4 regions of the Janthinobacterium amylolyticum genome follow, and region 2 is predicted to be linked to each of the others. Evidence: predicted binding sites of a transcription regulator. Region 2 holds the regulator's gene; each other region holds the start of a gene.
What was found. The regulator sigma-54, encoded in region 2, starts transcription at its own class of promoters, with help from an activator protein. The targets are predictions, from matches to a motif close to TGGCANGNAANCTGCTTT.
Positions count from the first base shown of each region.

Region 1 (4,747 bases), on a different contig from region 2:
ATGTCAATTACCGGCCTCTGTGGCCCTAATATGACAAAATCAGGGTCTTGTACCTCGACTGGTGGGGAGTCACCATCAGGCTCACCATCACCGGTTAGATCAATAATTTTACCGTTGTTGAGAAGTTTCTCTGGAGCGCCTGCCCAAGCCTCTGGGCTTCCGTCCGGTGCCGGCGCATCGGCTTTATTACTATTTTCTCGGCCACGGTAAATTTGTTCACCTGACGGATCGCTCATGCCAACGATATTTTGGGCTAAAAACGACTTGCCGCCATCAACGCTGTGGCCGATGACAGAAAGCTCCGCCGGCCCCTCGAACCAAGGTGCAATTTTAACAAACGCGGGTATCCATCGCTTTGGATCAAACTTTTCTTGTAGTTCAGCGTTAATTCTTTTCGTTACCTTTGTGGTGTACGGATCGTATTTAGCATGAGCGAGGAACACAACATCGCCATTCAACATCCTGCGACGTAAACGGACTTTCCAGTTTGGTGGGTCTTCAGGTTCAGCAAGCGGAGCGTACAGCCTTCGTATCGCTGAGTCAGCAACGCCACTCCAAGGATAGGTTGCGACAATACGCTTGAGTTCTCCAGAGCGGCCATAGCAACGGGCAAAGAACTCAATACATGGCACCAGCAGTTTGCGACCGTCCTGCAAGTCAAGTTCTATCATCCAATTTGCATCGTTCTCGCGCTGCAGGGGATAGTCAGCTTGTGAAAATGGTGGTGCACGTCGCTCCTTCCTTGCTTGATCTAAAGATACAAAGCGCCACCTTCCTTCATCGAAGTTCACGATGAATTTTTCTGGAGTTGCATCGATCTCCGCCCTGCAGCGGTCATGCTTCCACATGGTGCCGATACGGGCCTGCCCAAGAGAGGTAAGCGGTATCGTTCTGTGCACGATCGGTCCGAAAACACCCGGAGAGATGTACTTTCTAAAATGAACTAGCACCAGCGGTTGTGACTCAGCATTTATGTTCTTGTAAAAGCCGGAGTACCACCATACAACCATTGCGTCATCCCCGAACTCCAGAGAGTTTTTGATCCGGATCGTTGACTTGACCTTCTTGAACTTTTGATTGAACGTAATCTGCATGCTAGGCACGCCGTTCGGCTGGCTTGCTTAACAGCAGATCACCGTAGACGACGAAGAAATGTTGATGTGTGGAATTATTATCGCACTTATTTCAACAATGTCGCAGTTATTTCAAAAACTCACAGCCGCCACCGACCAGGGCCACGCCGGATGCTGTCTGATGCGGTGCGCGGTAGGGGCGGCGTTTCCAGTGCTCCACCTTGAAATGGCCGCCCAGCGAGTGCACGGCCGCCGATTCCAGCGCTTCTTCGTCGCTCATCGGCGGCAGAACGCCGGGAAAACGGCTGGCCAGCATGGTCTTGCCGGCACCGGGCGGACCGATCATCAGGACATTGTGGCCGCCGGCGGCCGCCACTTCCAGTGCCCGCCGCGCCTGATGTTGGCCTTGTACATCGGCAAAGTCGGGATATGAAAAAGCAGGCGGAGCCAGCGTGGGCTGGTGACGCTGCAGGGCCGCCTGGCGGTCGTGCACGGCGAAGTGGGCGCATACCTCGAGCAAGCTGTGCGCGGGATAGATGCAGGCCGCGCTGACCAGGGCGGCTTCGTCGGCATTCGCCTGCGGCAGGATGAAGGCGCGTGCTGCGCCAGTCTTGTCGCGCTGCATGGCGAACGTCATGGCCAGCGCGCCGCGAATGGGACGCAACTGGCCTGACAGCGACAGTTCGCCCGCGAATTCATACAGGTGGAATTGGTCGCCCGGCATTTGGCCGGAGGCGGCCAGGATGCCCAAGGCGATGGGCAAGTCGAAACGCCCGGATTCCTTGGGCAGATCCGCCGGCGCCAGGTTGGCCGTGATGCGCCGCGCCGGCATTTCAAAGCCGCAGTTTTGCAGTGCGGCCCGCACGCGGTCGCGCGATTCCTTCACTTCCGTATCCGGCAGGCCGACAATCGTAAAGGACGGCAAGCCATTGGCAAGGTGGACTTCGACGTTCACCTCGGGCGCCTCCATGCCGGCCAGGGCGCGGCTTTTCAGGACTGCCAGGCTCATCAGATTCCCCTGCACCGCAGGCGCGGGCAGGATCAGTCTAGCCCTTGAACAGGCTCGCGGCTTGAGGTGCGCCAGCAAGGCGGCCGATAACGGCGCCCTGCCGCACCATCTTTTACGCTTTGGTCTCGTTCAAACGCGTTTCCAGTTCGATCACGCGCAATTCCAGTGCATCGAGCTTGGCGCGTGTCTTGGCCAGGACTTGCGCCTGGATATCGAATTCCTCGCGCGTGACCAGATCCAGGCGGGCGAAGCCCTGGGTCATCATCGATTTCACGTTCTTCTCGATATCCTTGGCAGGCGAGTTTTCGATGGCTTGGTGAATCTTGCCTTGCAGGTCGTTAAAGAAGGTATTCATGTCCATGGTCAGTCCTTTTATGGTGCGGCCTGTGCATCGCACCATTGCGGTGCACAGCGGCGTTAATTTGGTGCGAAACTGGGCAAATCCACAACGTTTTAGCAGTGCCGATCCGCATGCCCAGAGGCTTGCAGGGTATGTGTGGGCGGAAATGCCGCTGTCAAGGTGACAAAGAGCTGGCACGTATTCTGCTAAAGAAGGTTATGAACGCTTTGTGATCTCCAGCCAAGATTTTAAACCTCAACCGCTTTAAAAGTTCAATAAAAGGGAATCGCCATGAAGAATCTGTCCAAGAACATGACTTTAGCAGCAGCGTTGACATTGGCCATGACCGCCTTGTGCGGCAGCGCCATGGCCGAGGAAGTGGTGGCGGCCCCCGCTGCTGCCGAAGCGGTACCCTATAACGTGGTGAGCTATAACGTGGCGCTGACCAGCGACTACCGCTACCGTGGCCTGTCGCAAACCCGTCTCAAGCCAGCCATCAGCGGCGGCGCCGACTATACCCATAACCCGACCGGCCTGTATGCGGGCACCTGGCTGTCGAGCATCAAATGGATCAAGGATGGCGGCGGCGATACGAACGTGGAATGGGATGTGTATGGCGGCAAGCGTGGCGAGTTTGCGCCGGGGATCACTTACGATGTGGGCGGCCTGTATTACTTCTACCCATCGAATGGCCTGAGCACGAATGCCAATACCTTTGAACTGTATGGCCAGGTGGGTTTCGGTCCCGCCTACATCAAGTATTCGCACTCGACGACCAATCTGTTCGGCGTGGCCGACAGCAAAAACAGCGGCTATATCGATGCCGGCCTGAACGTGCCACTGTATGACGACTACACCTTCAACCTGCACGTGGGCCATCAAAGTGTCAAGCACAACAGCTCGCTCAGCTATTACGACTACAAACTGGGCGTGACCAAGGATTTCCCGGGTATCGCCACCGTGTCGCTCGCTGCCGTCCGTGCCGACATCACGTCGCTGGCGCCTAACGGCAAAAATCTGGCGAAGCTCGGCCTCGTATTGACTGTTTCTAAAACCTTTTAAGCGAGACTGCCATGAAAATGATTACTGCAATCATTAAACCGTTCAAACTCGATGAAGTGCGCGAAGCCTTGTCGGCTATCAATGTACAAGGCATTACCGTCACGGAAGTCAAGGGTTTTGGCCGCCAGAAAGGCCACACGGAACTGTACCGTGGCGCCGAGTATGTCGTCGATTTCCTGCCGAAAACCAAAATTGAAGCGGCTGTCGATGACGCCATCGTCGACCAGGCCATCGAGGCGATCGAAGGCGCCGCGCGTACCGGTAAAATCGGCGATGGCAAGATTTTCGTCTACAACCTGGAACAAGTCATCCGCATCCGTACCGGTGAAACCGGCAACGAAGCGCTCTAAGGGGAATATTGATGCGTAAAAATATAACAAAATTGCTAGCTGGGTTTGCCTGTCTGTGTGCGTTTGGCGTCGCCGCCCCGAGTTTTGCCGATGCGCCGGCCAAACCGGACGCGGCAGCGACGGCGGCCGTCGCCACCCCTGCCGTGACACCTGCGCCTGACGCAGCCGCGCCTGCCGCCGCACCGGCAGCGGCAGCGCCTGCTCCTGCTGCCGCGGCACCGGCCCCAGCGGCCGCGCCCGTCGCCAACAAGGGCGACACCAGTTTCATGATGATTTCCACCTTGCTGGTGATCCTGATGACGATCCCCGGCCTGGCCCTGTTTTACGGCGGCCTGGTGCGCTCGAAGAACATGCTGTCCGTGCTGATGCAAGTGTTCATGGTGTTTGCCCTGGTGGTGGTGCTGTGGTGCATCTATGGCTATTCGGTCGCCTTCACGGAAAAAACCGCGTTCTTCGGTGGCTTCGACCGCCTGTTCCTGAATGGCATCTGGGATCCGGTGAAAGGCACGTTTGCCGCCGCCGCCACCTTCAGCAAGGGCGTCGTCATTCCCGAGTTCGTCTTTGTCGCCTTCCAGGGCACGTTTGCCGCGATTACCTGCTCGCTGATCGTCGGCGCCTTTGCCGAACGCGCCAAGTTTTCCGCCGTGCTGGCCTTCATCGTGCTGTGGTTCACCTTTGCCTACCTGCCAGCGGCCCACATGGTCTGGTTCTGGACCGGTCCTGACCTGATTACCGATGCGGCAACCGCCGCGACGGAAGCGGCCAAGGCTGGCTGGATCTGGCAAAAAGGCGCGCTGGACTTCGCCGGCGGCACCGTGGTGCACATCAATGCCGCTATCGCCGGCCTGGTGGGCGCCGTGATGATCGGCAAGCGCGTCGGCTATGGCCGTGAATCGATGGCGCCGCATTCGCT
Region 1 covers NZ_JBNYXL010000009.1:34,301-39,047, forward strand. Annotated here, with positions in the region: gene ACQ4WR_RS19365 (hypothetical protein) at 1-1,094, opposite strand, end outside; partial or broken gene ACQ4WR_RS19370 (YifB family Mg chelatase-like AAA ATPase) at 1,219-2,082, opposite strand; gene ACQ4WR_RS19375 (accessory factor UbiK family protein) at 2,195-2,443, opposite strand; gene ACQ4WR_RS19380 (TorF family putative porin) at 2,714-3,484, shown strand; gene ACQ4WR_RS19385 (P-II family nitrogen regulator) at 3,496-3,834, shown strand; gene ACQ4WR_RS19390 (ammonium transporter) at 3,846-4,747, shown strand, end outside.
Region 1: ACQ4WR_RS19380 (TorF family putative porin) is a predicted target of sigma-54. The motif match lies at 2,615-2,632, and genes of this name have one in related genera.

Region 2 (4,747 bases):
TCCGAACCAGAATCCCGCCAGCCGCCGCACCCTGATCGAGTGCATTTCGGAAGAGCGCGAACGCCTGTCGGCCATCGAACAGCTGGGCCATGTGATCGACACCTCGGAGCTGAGCGCCAACAAGCTGCGCAGCTGGATCAAGGATATCGTCGCCTCCGAGCGCGCACCGCTGACCCTGTTCTTCGAGTCCTTCGCCTTCAAGCTGGGCGTGCCGCTGGACGCCGATTTCGTGTTCGATGTGCGGGCCTTGCCGAACCCCTATTACGACCTGGCGCTGCGTCCGCTCGATGGCCGCGACGCGCCCGTGATCGCCTTCCTCGACGCACAGCCCAGCGCGCTGGAAATGCTGGCCGACATCCGCGCCTTCATCGAGAAATGGTTGCCTTCTTTCAAGTCCGACAACCGCAGCTACCTGACGGTGGCCCTGGGCTGCACGGGTGGCCAGCACCGCTCCGTGTACATGGCGGAACGGCTGACGCAGTATTTCAGCGCCCATGAGCGCGTCGTACTGCGCCACCGCGAACGCGCTTAATCCAGATAGCGTAGCGGATGCGCCTGCGCCGGCCAGACCGGCGCAAAGAAACGCGCCACCATGGCTGTGTCGACCTCGTCCAGGCTGGCAGGATTCCAGCGCGGCGCATTGTCCTTGTCGACCACCAGCGCGCGCACGCCTTCGAGCACTTCGCCATGTTCGAAATTGTGGCGCACCACCGTGCGCTCCATGCGCAGGCAGTCTGCCACGCCCAGGTGGGCGCCCCGCTGCAGCAATTCCAGAGTCACCGACATCATCAACGGCGAGCGCTGCCGCATGGCGGCCAGTGCCTTGGCGGCAAACGCACTGTCGTCCTGTGCCAGCGAGGACAGGATGGCGGCCACGCTGCCGGCGCTGAAATGGCGGTCCAGCGCCGCGCGCGCCGTGGCCAGCGGCGCCGTGCCCGCGTGCGACTGGAACGGTGCGGCCAGGGCCTTGATGGCCACCGGCAAGCCTTCGCCCGGCGTCTCGTCAAGCAGGGCCAGCAGCGCAGGCATCTGCGTTTCCGGCAAATACACATCGGCCAGGCCCGTGTACAAGGCATCGGCCGCACCGATGGTCAGGCCCGTCAAGCCCAGGTACAGGCCCAGCCGGCCGGCCAGGCGCGACAGGAAATAACTGCCGCCCACGTCCGGAAACAGGCCGATGTTCACCTCCGGCATGGCCATGCGCGTACGACCCGTCACGATGCGCAGCTGGTTGCCGGGGCCGGCTTGCGCCACGCCCATGCCGCCGCCCATCACCACGCCATCCATGACGGTGATATACGGTTTCGGGTAAAAATGAATTAGATGGTTTAAAGCATATTCTTCCGTAAAGAAGTCTTCCAGCAGCGCGCTGCCGCCCTGCGGCGTGGCCAGGCCCGCGTCATAAAAGAAACGGATGTCGCCGCCGGCGCACAGGGCTTTGTCGCTGCTCGAGCGGATGACGACGGCGTCGACCTGCGGATCGTCGCGCCAGGCCAGCAAGGCGGCGCTGAGGGCGCGCACCATCTCCAGCGAGAGGGAATTGAGGGCTTTCGGGCGGTCGAGCACGATATGCCCGGTGCGGTTGCGGATGGCAGTCTGGACGAAGTCGCTCATGGCAGGATGGAAAGAGGTGAAGATGGCGCATTCTAGCGCTTTCACCACGAACATTGCGTTCCCGTCCATCCCCGGCGAGGGCGACGGGCGCAAAAAAGGGCGCGGTAGGCGCGCCCTTAGTTGATCACAGCGGGTTGAGAATCGCAGGCCGCTTAGGCGGCGGCGAATTCCTCGTCCGAACTGTCTGGCAGATGCTTGATCGCCTCTTTACCGTGCCCTTGCACTTTGGTTTTGTACTTCATCACTTGCCGGTCCAGCTTGTCAATCAGGCTGTCAATCGCGGCATACAGGTCTTGCGCCAGGCTTTCCACATACACAGTTTTACCACTGAGCCGCAGGTTCACTTCGGCCTTTTGACGTTTTTCTTTCTCTTTGAGGTTGTCGACGGTCAGAATCACGGCAATATCGATGACTTGATCGAAATGACGTTTTACGCGCTCCAGTTTCGTTTGTACGTATTCACGGATGGCTGGTGTCACTTCGAGATGATGTCCGCTGATGGTGAGATTCATACACACTCCTAAAGATGATCGGGTTCGTGCGGTCCATCGTATCCGGCCCGCAGAGGAACCGAAAAAAACTTACAAACACTTACGCAGGCTCACTGGCGGAATTTTCAATGCTTCCCGGTATTTGGCAACAGTACGTCGCGCAATCACCATGCCTTGTTCCCCCAGCATGTCCGCAATCTTACTGTCGGATAAAGGATTTTTAGGGTCTTCTGCTCCTGTCAGTTGCACGATCAATGCCCGTATCGCCGTCGATGACGCTTCGCCCCCCGCTTCGGTGGCGACGTGGCTACCAAAGAAATATTTCAACTCGAACATGCCATGCGGGGTCAGCATGTACTTTTGAGTTGTTACCCGCGAGATAGTACTCTCGTGTAAACCCAGTGTATCAGCTATTTCACGGAGCACAAGGGGGCGCATGGCAACGGCCCCATGCGAGAAAAAGTTCTTTTGTCTTTCTACTATCGCCTGCGCCACGCGCAAGATGGTATCGAAGCGCTGGCGCATGTTTTTGATCAGCCACTTGGCTTCTTGCAGCTGCGCGCCCATGGCCCCTTCGCCCTTGCCTTGCTTCAATAAATTGGCATACATGGCGTTTACCCGCAGGCGCGGCATGACGTCATTGTTCAAGGTGACTTGCCAGCCATTGCGCGCGCGCTTGACGACGACGTCGGGCACCACGTAGTCGGAGACATCCGAGGCGAACACGGCACCCGGGTGCGGGTTGCACAGGCGAATTACCGTCTGCGCCTCGCGCAAATCTTCATCGTCGCAATCGAGGGCTTTTTTCAGCTTGTTGAAATCGCGCTGGGCAAACCAGGCCAGGTGCTTTTCCACGATGACGAGGGCCATGCGGCGCGTCACCATGGCGATCTGCGGCAAGCGCCTGATTTGCAGCGCCAGGCATTCGGACGCATTGCGCGCGCCCACGCCGGGCGGGTCGAAACTTTGCAGCAGGGACAAGGCCGTGCGCAGTTCGTCGGCGTCGATTTCCAGTTCTTCGGGCAGGCGCGCCAGGATGTCGTCAAGCGACTCTTCCAGGTAGCCATTGTCGTCGAGCGCGTCGATGATCAGCTCGACCAGCGCGCGGTCGCGCAACTCGAGCACCGTCACGCGCATCTGTTCCATCAGGTGTTCGCGCAGGGTGCAGTGGTGGGCTTCCAGTTGTGGACGCGCATCTTCGTCGTCGGGCGCCTTGCCGCGGCTCGCTTCGCTCCAGTCGCTGTCGGCGCCATCCATGGCGGCCGGCGCATCGCCGCCTTCGCCGTCGAACGTTTCCCCTTCAGCGGGCGCGGCTGGCGCTTCCTGGCTCGGTGGCTGCGGTGGCGCCTCGGCCGGTGCGGCCGTGGAACTGAGGGCCCCATCGGACAGCAGGCGCAACGAACGGTCGAGGGGATCGTCGAGGCGTTCGAGCAAGGGGTTGTCCGTCAGCAGTTGCTCTAATTCCTGGTGCAACTCCAGGGTAGACAATTGCAACAGGCGTATCGATTGCTGCAACTGAGGCGTCAGTGCCAAGTGCTGCGAAGTGCGCAGCTGCAATGATTGTTTCATTGGCTCACATACGGAAGTGTTCGCCCAGATAGACCCGGCGTACCGACTCGTTCGCGATGATGTCGTCGGGGCGTCCCGACGCCAGTACCGAGCCCTGGTTGATGATGTAGGCACGGTCGCAAATACCCAGCGTCTCGCGCACATTATGATCGGTGATCAGCACGCCAATATTGCGCTCCTTCAAGAAGCGCACGATACGCTGGATCTCGATCACGGCGATAGGATCGACGCCGGCGAACGGTTCGTCGAGCAGCACGAAACGGGGGTCGGTGGCCAGCGCGCGGGCGATTTCCACGCGGCGGCGCTCGCCGCCGGACAGGGACAGCGCCTGGTTTTCGCGCAACTTTTCAATTTGCAAGTCGGCCAGCAATTTATCCAGCCGCTCTTCGATCTCGGCCTTCTTCAAGGGACGCCCTTCGATGGTCTGGATTTCCAGCACGGCGCGGATATTGTCTTCCACCGTCAGCTTGCGGAAGACAGACGCTTCCTGCGGCAGATATGACAAGCCCATCTGCGCGCGGCGGTGGATCGGCAGGCTGGAAATGTCCACGCCGCTGATATCGATGCTGCCGCCATCGGACGGCACCAGGCCGACGATCATGTAGAACGAGGTGGTCTTGCCGGCGCCGTTCGGTCCCAGCAGGCCCACCACTTCGCCGCATTCGACTTGCAGCGAGACATCATGTACGACTTGGCGCTTGCCATAGGTTTTCTGCAGTCCGCGAACGATCAGGGTACTGCCGCAACGTGTATTTTCCATTATTTCTTTCCTGGCGCAGGCGTCGCCGGCGCTTTCTCCGCCGCCGGGGCCTTGGTCTTCGGCTGGATCACCATGCGCACGCTGCCGGCGCCCGGGGTGTTGGTGCCGTTGTCGGAATTTTCCATCGTAAAGACTTCCTTGCGGCTGTCATACGAGATGAAGGCGCCATTGGCCACGTCGGTCACTTTCGTGCCCTCCAGGCGTGTCAGCTTGGCCTTGGAAAACAGTTTCACCACTTCCGTCTTGTTGTCGTATTCGACGCGCTCCGCTTCGCCTTCCACCCACAGGTCGCCCGCGCCATCGCGCTTCTGAC
Region 2 covers NZ_JBNYXL010000010.1:193,387-198,133, forward strand. Annotated here, with positions in the region: gene rapZ (RNase adapter RapZ) at 1-532, shown strand, start outside; gene ACQ4WR_RS21500 (enoyl-CoA hydratase/isomerase family protein) at 529-1,614, opposite strand; gene hpf (ribosome hibernation-promoting factor, HPF/YfiA family) at 1,767-2,126, opposite strand; gene ACQ4WR_RS21510 (RNA polymerase factor sigma-54) at 2,196-3,674, opposite strand; gene lptB (LPS export ABC transporter ATP-binding protein) at 3,679-4,434, opposite strand; gene lptA (lipopolysaccharide transport periplasmic protein LptA) at 4,434-4,747, opposite strand, start outside.

Region 3 (4,747 bases), on a different contig from region 2:
GCCTCGAAACCGCGCGCGGCGCTGGCGTACACGTTGACGTTCGGCGTCAGTTTGTACAGCAGGCCCAGCACTGGTGTCGTATGGCTGAATTCCAGGCTGCCACTGTCATTGCCATTGCTGAGGAAATGGTCGTTCACCGACACTTTCATCTTGCTGTAACGCAAACCGGCACTGAATAGCCACGGGCCGCTTTGCCATTCCGTCTGGATGTAGGGATCGAGGCTGGAGACGACATCCTGCTCGTCGCGGCGCAGCTTGCCTTTCACGCCAAAAGTATTGCCGATGAAATTTTCATAGCCCGCGCGGTCGTCGCTGGATCGGCCGTAATTGATGCCAATGGTGGTGCTCAGCTTGCCGCCGGCCAGTTGATTCACATGCAGCCAGTTGGTGTCGATGCCGTAGAACTCGCGCTGGAAGTCGACCACGCCACCTGAATGTGTGAGTACTCCATTAATAGTTTGATTTTGTAGGAACTTGGTGAAGGCCTGGTACTGGATCACGTCGCGGTTGCCGCCGTAGGCCGTCACGTGCAGGCGGTCTTCGCCAAACGACTGTTCAAAGGTGGCGCCGATTTGCTGGTGGTCAATGCTCTTGCGTGTGTTGTAGCGTTCGGCCAGGGTGCGTTTCGGATTTTGCGTATCCGTCGCGTCGATTTCGCCGGCGCGCGGGTCGCGTGCGAACGTGGCCCAGGTGGCGCCCAGTGGATCTTGCGTATTGCCTTGGTGCAGGCTGTTGGCGACGATGGTCAGCTTGCTGTCCGCCGTCGGCTTGACCGTGATCTTGCCGAATGCCTGTTCCCGCGTGGCGGCGCTGTGGTCGCGGAAGCCGTCCGTGCGAAAGCGCGAGGCGTCGAGCACGTAGCCGATGGCACCGGCCTGGCCCTGCGCCGAGAGATCGACTTTATTGGTGCCGTAGCTGCCGCCCGTCACATTCAGTTCAACGGACGGGGGATTTTGTCCATCCTTGGAAAACAGCTGGATCACGCCGCCCGAGTGGTTGCCGTAGATGGCGGAAAACGGTCCGCGCAGCACTTCGATGCGCTCGGCTGTATCGAGGTTGAAAGTGGCGGCCTGGCCCTGGCCGTCGGGCATGCTGGCGGGAATGCCATCGCTGATCAGTTTGACGCCGCGCACGCCAAAGGCCGAGCGGGCACCGAAGCCGCGCGACGAGATCTGCAAGTCTTGCGCGTAGTTCTGGCGGTTTTGCACGACCAGGCCCGGCACGGCGGCCAGCGCTTCCGACGCATTCACGCGGATCTGGCCATCCTGGATGCGGGCGCTGTCGACCACGTCGATGGAGGCTGGCACTTCCTGGCTGGGATGGGCGATGCGGCTGCCGCTGATGACCACCGTATCCATGAGCTGCCCACCCGGATCTGCGACCTCGGCGGCGTAAGCGTGGGGAGCCAGGGTGGCGCTGCCGGCAACAAACAGGCTGGCGATGGTGTTCAGGCGGAAACGATGCTGCATGCGGGTTCTCCAATGTGAATAAAAGCCTGTTTTACCGCGTGCGCGATACAGGTCTGCATAGTCTTATCAAGCAATATGCTTGCCATGTCTCCATTGGTGGGCTGAAATTATACGCCTGTCCGTGGCATGGCGTTTGCATGCAGCAAGCTTTACCCGCGCCGCTCGTGCGCGCTTTTTCTGTGTCTTTCCATTGAAAAGGTGATTATGCCCAACTTATTCTTTCGCTTGCGCCAGATTTGCTGGCTGCTGCCTGTGCTGGCCGGCACGGCCGTCCAGGCGGCACCGTTTGCCTATGTTCCCAATGAAAAGTCGGGTAGCGTGAGCGTGATCGACACTGCTACCGACCAGGTGGTGCGCCAGATCGCGGCAGGCCAGCGCCCGCGCGGCATTGCCGCCGACCCCGGCGGGAAGCAGCTGTTTGTCACGGATGCGGCCAGCAGCGCCTTGCTGCTGATCGACAACGTGGCTGGCGCGCCTGCGCGCAAGGTGACGCTGGGCAAGTCGCCCGAAGGCGTCAGCGCCTCGCCGGACGGCAGCCATGTGGCCGTGGCCGTCGAGGAAAACAATAGCGTGGCCTTGCTCGATGGTCACACGGGCATCTTGCTCGCCGATATCAAGGTGCAGGGGCGTAACCCGGAACACGCTGTCTTCAGTCCGGACGGGCGCTGGCTGCTGGTCAGCGCGGAAGAGGCCGAGCAAGTCGATGTCATCGACGTGGCGCAGCGCCGGCAAGTCGCTTCCATCGCGGTGGGGCTGCGTCCGCGCGGCATCGGCTTCAGTCCGGATTCCGGCCGCGCCTATGTGGCGTGCGAACTGGTCAATGCCGTGTATGTCATCGACATGAGGCAGCGCAAGGCCATCGCCATCATTTCCGCAGGCAAGAATGCGAATGGCATCGCGGTCCATCCGAGCGGCAAGCAGGTGTACGTCTCGAACGGCATCGATGGCACGGTAATGGTGATCGACACGGCCAGCAATCAGGTGACGGCCATCATTGCCGTGGGTAAGCGTCCGTGGAACATGGCCATCACGCCGGACGGCGCCAAGCTGTACGTGGCTAACGGCCGCTCGAACAGTCTCTCCGTCATCGATACGGCCAGCGCGCGCAAGGTGGCCGATATTACTGTGGGCGAATTGCCATGGGGCGTCGTGATTCGCTAGCGGGCGCAACCCAGGTGTTCCAGTCTGGCACACCTGTTCCATTGTGCAGCGCCGTCCACTGCCATCGCCCCAGGCTGGCACCTATTGCAACAGCGCGAGTCCAGCTTGTTCAAAACACAAACAGGGCGACAGCAGCCATGCCCGCCGGGGCATGGCATGCATAGCGCGGCCGGATGGACGCCACGCCCTTGCAACAGGGCCAAAACACGCTAAGTTTGTAGTGGGGAGGCGAGCTGGCACGGCATTTGCGGAAGACACCATGTACTCACCCCATTTGTACCAGGACGTTTGTTTCAACCACCAACAATTCCATACGATATAGAGGACGACATGAATCTCGCAGACATCAGCAAACTGGGCGTCGCCAATCCCTTCAAGCAACGCTACGACAATTACATCGGCGGCAAGTTCGTTGCCCCCGTAAAAGGTGAATACTTTCCTAACATTACGCCGATCACGGGCTTGCCATTTTGCGAAATCGCCCGCTCCACGACGGAGGACGTCGGGCTGGCGCTGGACGCCGCCCATGCCGCCAAGGAAGCGTGGGGCAAGACCTCGCCTGCCGAGCGCGCCAATATCCTGAACCGCATCGCCGACCGCATCGAACAGAACCTGAGCCTGATCGCCACGGCGGAAACCATCGACAACGGCAAGCCGATCCGCGAAACGATGAACGCCGACATTCCGCTGGCCATCGACCATTTCCGCTACTTCGCCGGCTGCATCCGCGCGCAGGAAGGTTCCGTCGCGCAAATCGACGCGGAAACCTATGCTTATCACTACCACGAGCCGCTGGGCGTCGTCGGCCAGATCATCCCTTGGAACTTCCCGATTTTGATGGCCGTCTGGAAACTCGCGCCAGCCCTGGCCGCGGGCAATTGCGTGGTGCTGAAACCGGCCGAACAAACCCCGGCGTCCATCATGGTGTTGATCGAGCTGATCGGCGACCTGCTGCCACCGGGCGTGTTGAACATCATCAACGGTTTCGGCCTGGAAGCGGGCAAGCCGCTGGCGTCGAGCAAGCGCATCGCCAAGATCGCCTTCACGGGCGAAACCGGCACGGGCCGCCTGATCATGGGCTACGCCGCGCAAAACCTGATTCCCGTCACCCTGGAACTGGGCGGCAAGTCGCCGAACATCTTCTTTGAAGACGTGATGGATGCGGATGACGATTATTTCGACAAGTGCCTGGAAGGTTTTACGATGTTTGCGCTGAACCAGGGCGAGGTGTGCACCTGCCCTTCGCGCGTGCTGATCCAGGAATCGATCTACGAGAAATTCATCGAACGGGCCTTGAAGCGCGTGGCCGCCATCAAGCAGGGCAATCCGCTTGACTCCGCCACCATGATCGGCGCCCAGGCATCGCAGGAGCAGCTGGAAAAAATCCTCTCCTACCTGGACATCGGCCGCCAGGAAGGCGCCGAAGTGCTGGCCGGAGGCGAGCGCAACACGCAGGCCGGTGATCTGGAAGGTGGCTACTATGTGCGCCCGACCGTCTTCAAGGGCGACAACAAGATGCGCATCTTCCAGGAAGAGATTTTCGGGCCGGTCGTGTCCGTCACGACCTTCAAGGATGAGGCCGAAGCACTGGCGATCGCCAACGACACCTTGTACGGCCTGGGCGCCGGCCTGTGGACGCGCGACGGCTCGCGTGCTTTCCGCGTGGGCCGTGCCATCCAGGCAGGCCGCGTGTGGACCAATTGCTATCACCTGTATCCGGCCCACGCCGCGTTCGGTGGCTACAAGCAATCGGGTATCGGCCGCGAAAACCACAAGATGATGCTCGACCACTACCAGCAAACGAAGAACTTGCTGGTGAGCTATAGCCCGAAAGCGCTGGGCTTCTTCTAAACCGTTACACGCGCCGCGCCTCTCCAGGTGCGGCGCGCTGAAAGGGATGCCATGGGTGCAGCAATTGCCAGGGTGGTCGCCACGGATGCGGCACTGGACATGATGGACAAGTTGCGTGAGCGTCACGGCCCGCTGATGTTTTTCCAGTCGGGCGGCTGCTGCGACGGCAGTGCGCCCATGTGCTACGCGCTGGGCGAGTTCGATGTCAGCGATTCCGACATCTATCTGGGCAATTTGAACGGCACGCCGTTCTACATGGGGCTCGA
Region 3 covers NZ_JBNYXL010000021.1:8,991-13,737, reverse strand. Annotated here, with positions in the region: gene ACQ4WR_RS27925 (TonB-dependent receptor family protein) at 1-1,469, opposite strand, end outside; gene ACQ4WR_RS27920 (beta-propeller fold lactonase family protein) at 1,674-2,630, shown strand; gene adh (aldehyde dehydrogenase) at 2,961-4,481, shown strand; gene ACQ4WR_RS27910 (DUF779 domain-containing protein) at 4,533-4,747, shown strand, end outside.
Region 3: ACQ4WR_RS27920 (beta-propeller fold lactonase family protein) is a predicted target of sigma-54. The motif match lies at 1,592-1,609, and genes of this name have one in related genera.

Region 4 (4,747 bases), on a different contig from region 2:
CCGCCTTGCGGGGGCGCTCCCGCCTCACAGTGCCTACCATGTCTGAAATCTCAACCAAACCTTATATGCTGCGCGCCATCTACGAGTGGTGCACCGACAGCGGCTACACGCCTTATCTCGCGGTCAAAGTCGATTCGCGCACCACGGTACCGATGGAATACGTGAAAAAGGGCGAGATCGTGCTCAACATCAGCTTCGGCGCCACCAGTGGCCTGAAGATGGACAACGACGCCATCCGCTTCCACGCCCGCTTTGGCGGCGTCTCGCGTGAAATCTACGTGCCGGTCGACAACGTGATGGCCATCTACGCCAACGAAAACGGCCAGGGCATGGCCTTCGAGCCTGTGCTGGGCAACGATGATCCCGACGCGCAACCAACGGACAGCCCGGCCTCTGCAGACGTGCCGCCGCCAGCAATCGCCCCGGCCGCCAGCGCCCCGACCCTGTCGTCCGTGCCCACCGGTTCCCCGGAACAACGCGACGCGGCGACCCCAGGCGACGACGAGCCACCAAAAAAAGGCGGCCGCCCGACCCTGACACGCATTAAATAGCGTATAATTCGCAACGCGCAGTTTTTGCCGACTTAGCTCATTTGGTAGAGCAGTTGATTTGTAATCATCAGGTGGCCAGTTCGAAACCGGCAGTCGGCACCAGAATTTTAGTAGGAAATCAAAGGGTTACCCGCTTCGGCCGGTAGCCCTTTTTTCTTTTCCCGCCGCGCCCATCCACCACAACATACTCCGCGCAGACAGCTGGCCAATCAGGCGGCGTTTCTGCCACCCGCCAGCGCTGAAAATAAACACAGGCCGTCAAAGATAAATAATTTTATTTAGGCAATATATTGGGTGCTTGCGCTACACTTCACGCCATTCACTTCTTTATATGGTTTATTAATGACTCGTCGATTATTCACGGCCGTTGTTGCTGGCGCTCTGCTGTTGACCGGATGCCTTATCCCGGAACGTTTTAATGCCAAGGCCATATTCCAGCCGGATGGCACTTATTCCTTTTCTTATATTGGGACAGTCGCACAACCGATGGCTGCCATGCAATTGGTGAGAGCGGGGACATTAACCGCAAAAGAAAATGAAAGCCTTGCACGCGAGACCGCGACATTCCAACGTGATCCGGACGTCAAGAAGGCCAATTATCTGGGCAATGGCCGGTATGAACTGGTGCTGGAAAGCAAGCGCAAGAAAGGCGAAGCCCTGAATGTGCTGGGTGTACTCAAGGTAGGCACGGGCAAGGATGGAATCATTACCATCGCCTCCGGCGAGCTGGACAAGAATGGCAAAAAACAATTGAGCGAAATGGGTATCAAACTCGACGGCACCCTGGAAGTCACGCTGCCAAAGAATGCCGAGGTCCTGTCACATAACGCGACGTCGACACCATCATTCTTTGGCTTATTAGGAAGCTATTCCTGGAAAATTGGCAATATCGACCAACGTCCGCTGATGAAAATTCGCCTGAAGACATAAACGGGCGCATTTACCGGAATCGTCTCCATTCAACGGCATTCTCCTGCTGGCGCATGCCCTATTCCTGCAGCCAATGCCAGGGGCTATATGTTACGGCATATGGCCCCTTTCTATTGCATTACCGCTTTTCCATTCCCCGGCTCTCCAGCCACTCCCGCCCGCCCCTGTCAAGCGCGGCCTCGATCACCTTTTCCGGCAGGCTGTAGACGGTCGCCCAGCTGGCGCGGCCATCCTGCGTATTCGCAGGAAAGCTGTGAGTCTCGATCGGCCAGTGGTATTTGCGTTTCAGCGCCTTGACGATGGCGGCCAGGGAGACGCGGCCTTGCAGCGGTTCGGCGCCGGACTGGTCGCGGTTCGACAGCAGCACGGCCAGGACCTGGCCGCGGCCCGTGCGTGCGCCGGGGAAGGTGGGGGTTTTGTTTGCCATCGCCTATTCTAACGGTCCGCAGGGAATCGGCAACGAGACGCGCACCTTTGAGATAACGCAAACGCCGATCGCGCACGGCGGCCAGGATAGGGATTTCGCCAGGCGTGCCAGCGCCCCTCCGGCAGCCTGGGCCTTTCATCACGGGGCACAGGAGAGCATCATGCACAGCCTGAACATCCACGCCATGCAATGGCAGCCCGTCGCCGATATTGCCGCCGTCAATCCGCTGCAGCCGGAGGACGTGGCCTGCTTTCGCGAATTGCGCGACGTGCTGCAGCGCTACGGCGCGCTCGACCGTTTCGGCATCGCGCTGATCCACCGCCATTTCGATATCGCCGACGATGAAGAGCTGATGGAATACACGGATGCGGCGCAGCGCACCCTGACAGTAAAACCTGTCAAGAAAAGCGACATCGACTGGGCACACACGACGATTACCAACTGGAAACTGACCGAAGGGGACGCGGTCGCGCGCATCGGCTGCGGTTGCGCGCGCAATTCCGGCGGCCACCTGGGCTACCACCGCGGCACCTGAGGCCGCCGCCACCGTCCGGCAAGCGGCGTCGGCCTTTCTTACACTTTGCCTCAAACAGCTCAGTTAGCTCTACACAAGTGTTTGATTCAGCAGATTTTTTTTACGTGGCACGCTAGCTGCTTATCTCCGTCTACGAGATGAGTCCAGGCAAGTCGTTCTGGATCGTTCCCCCGGAATTTTTCCCGAACCGACCACGATAAGAGGCTGCGATGAACGTCAATCACACACGAAGCAAGACCCTGGGCTGGCTGGGACTGCTTGCCACCGCCGGCCTGCTGGCCACCGGGCAGGCGCAGGCAGGCGCGTATGGCCTGGCCGTCAACGAATTGAACAACTTCCGCATCACCACCAGTGCCGGAGCGCTGTCGCTGGCGGGCGCCAACCGCAATGCCAGCGATAGCGCCTTTTTCGAAGGCGGCGTGGCCGTCAACCCGCGTGCCGTCAACACGGGGCCGGCCGCCAACGCCGACGTGCTGCAAGTGTGTTCGGGCGGCGGCTGCGGCGCGTCGCCACAGAACCACTACGCGCCCACCACGTCCCTCGAATTCGCGCGTGGCGATGCGCATGCCTTCGGCAACATGCTCAACGCCACCGGCTCCACCGTGCGCGCCGTGTCGGAAGCCCAGCGCAACACGATCGGCGCCGCATCCTCGACGGCGGGCGATACGCTGACGGGCTCCGTCAACCTGACCCTGTCGAGCGCCGGCTTCATTACCTTCAGCTTCATGGGGCGGCGCGACCTGCTGGCCAACGTGACGACTTTGGGCGACAAGTCGAACGTGTCGATCATGGATATCTTCAATATCTCCTGCAACACGTCCAGCCCCGCCGGCTGCCTGTCGAATGCGACTGCCGACGGCGTAATCTTCCAGTTCGCGCCCGACGGCGATGCCAGCAATGGCAGCGACATCAACGGCAACCACACGCTCGGCAGCCTGGATCCATTCAGTCTGAACATGACGGCGGGCACCAACGATCCCGCCACCGCGCGGGCCTTTGCGAACGGCTTCGCCATGTTTTCCCTGACCTCGAATTTCGCCTTGCCCGCTGGCAGCTACACCTTGAATTTTTCCAAGTCCACGCGCACCGACATCGTTGTCATCGCGCCCCTCGCCGTACCGGAACCGGGCACCTTGTTCCTGCTGGGCACCGGCTTGGCGGCCCTGGCCTTTACGCGGCGCCGCCAGCCGAAACCGGCAGCGGCATGACGTACAACAACACGCGGCGCCTTGACGGGCGCCGCGTGTTGTTTATGTCCAGCGGAAACGCTTCAGCCCAGCCGTGCCAGCGCCTGGCGCGCCAGTTGCAACTGCTGCACATAGTAACGGTGCAGCACGGCAGGGTCGCCCAGGTCGTGCCCGAGTATCAGCCGCAGTTCGCTGGCGGGGCAGTCGGCGGCCTGCGTCTGCACCTGTGCCCCCAGGCGGCGCGCCAGCTGGCGCGCTGCCTGTTCCTGCGCTGGCCGGTATTCGACGCGCGTGCGCGCCACCTGGAATGACGCCTCGTTGGCCAGGCGAACCACCTGCACGGCGCTGCCGGACAGGCTGCGCGCCATGGCGGCGGCCATGCCCGGCACGCCATTGCCGTTCAGGATCTCCAGGCGCGGGGGAGAGAACCCCGCCACAGACGCCGGACGGGCCGGGGCAGCGGCGGCCACGCTGGCGACGCTGGTAATGGCTGCGCCAGCCACTGCCGGCACGCGCTGCAAACGTGCCATGCCATCACTTTGCGTGATCTCGATGCGCGCCATGGCGGGCGCGGCTGGTGCGACTGCCGCTGGCGCTACCGCCGGCGCTGCCTGCGCCTCTGCCGCGGCAGGCTTTTCCGCGCTGCGCAGCAGGGCCATGTCGCGCTGCCAATCGTGTTGCTGCAGATTATCCGCCTGGCGCCGCATGACGGCGGCGCGCTCATGCTGCCCCAGCCGCTCCAGCACCTGTGCCAGATGCTGCCAGGCCAGCGCATTGAGCGGGTCGAGCAGGCAAGCTTTTTCCAGCATGGGCAAGGCTTGCGCGTCGCGGCCGCTCAAATAATAGGCATGGCCCAGATTGCTGAACAGATACGCCTGCTGCGGGCGCGGTATCTGCTGGCTGTCCGTCAATGCCTGCCAATGGGCGATCGCGGCGGCATGCTCGCCCCGCTGCGCGTGCAGCACGGCCAGGCCATTGCGCGCATGCACGTGCCACGGCGCGCCGCGCAAGGCTAGCTCATAGGCCGCCTGCGCGGCCGGCAGGTCGCCCGCATCGAAATGCCGCCGGCCCTCCGCATAGGCGGCATCGGCATCCGCATCCGCATCGGCAATGGCAA
Region 4 covers NZ_JBNYXL010000005.1:79,568-84,314, forward strand. Annotated here, with positions in the region: gene ACQ4WR_RS11825 (ClpXP protease specificity-enhancing factor) at 39-551, shown strand; tRNA gene ACQ4WR_RS11830 (tRNA-Thr) at 578-653, shown strand; gene ACQ4WR_RS11835 (hypothetical protein) at 846-1,481, shown strand; gene ACQ4WR_RS11840 (hypothetical protein) at 1,600-1,908, opposite strand; gene ACQ4WR_RS11845 (hypothetical protein) at 2,069-2,443, shown strand; gene ACQ4WR_RS11850 (EDSAP-1 family PEP-CTERM protein) at 2,653-3,651, shown strand; gene ACQ4WR_RS11855 (LytR C-terminal domain-containing protein) at 3,714-4,747, opposite strand, start outside.
Region 4: ACQ4WR_RS11850 (EDSAP-1 family PEP-CTERM protein) is a predicted target of sigma-54. The motif match lies at 2,549-2,566, and genes of this name have one in related genera.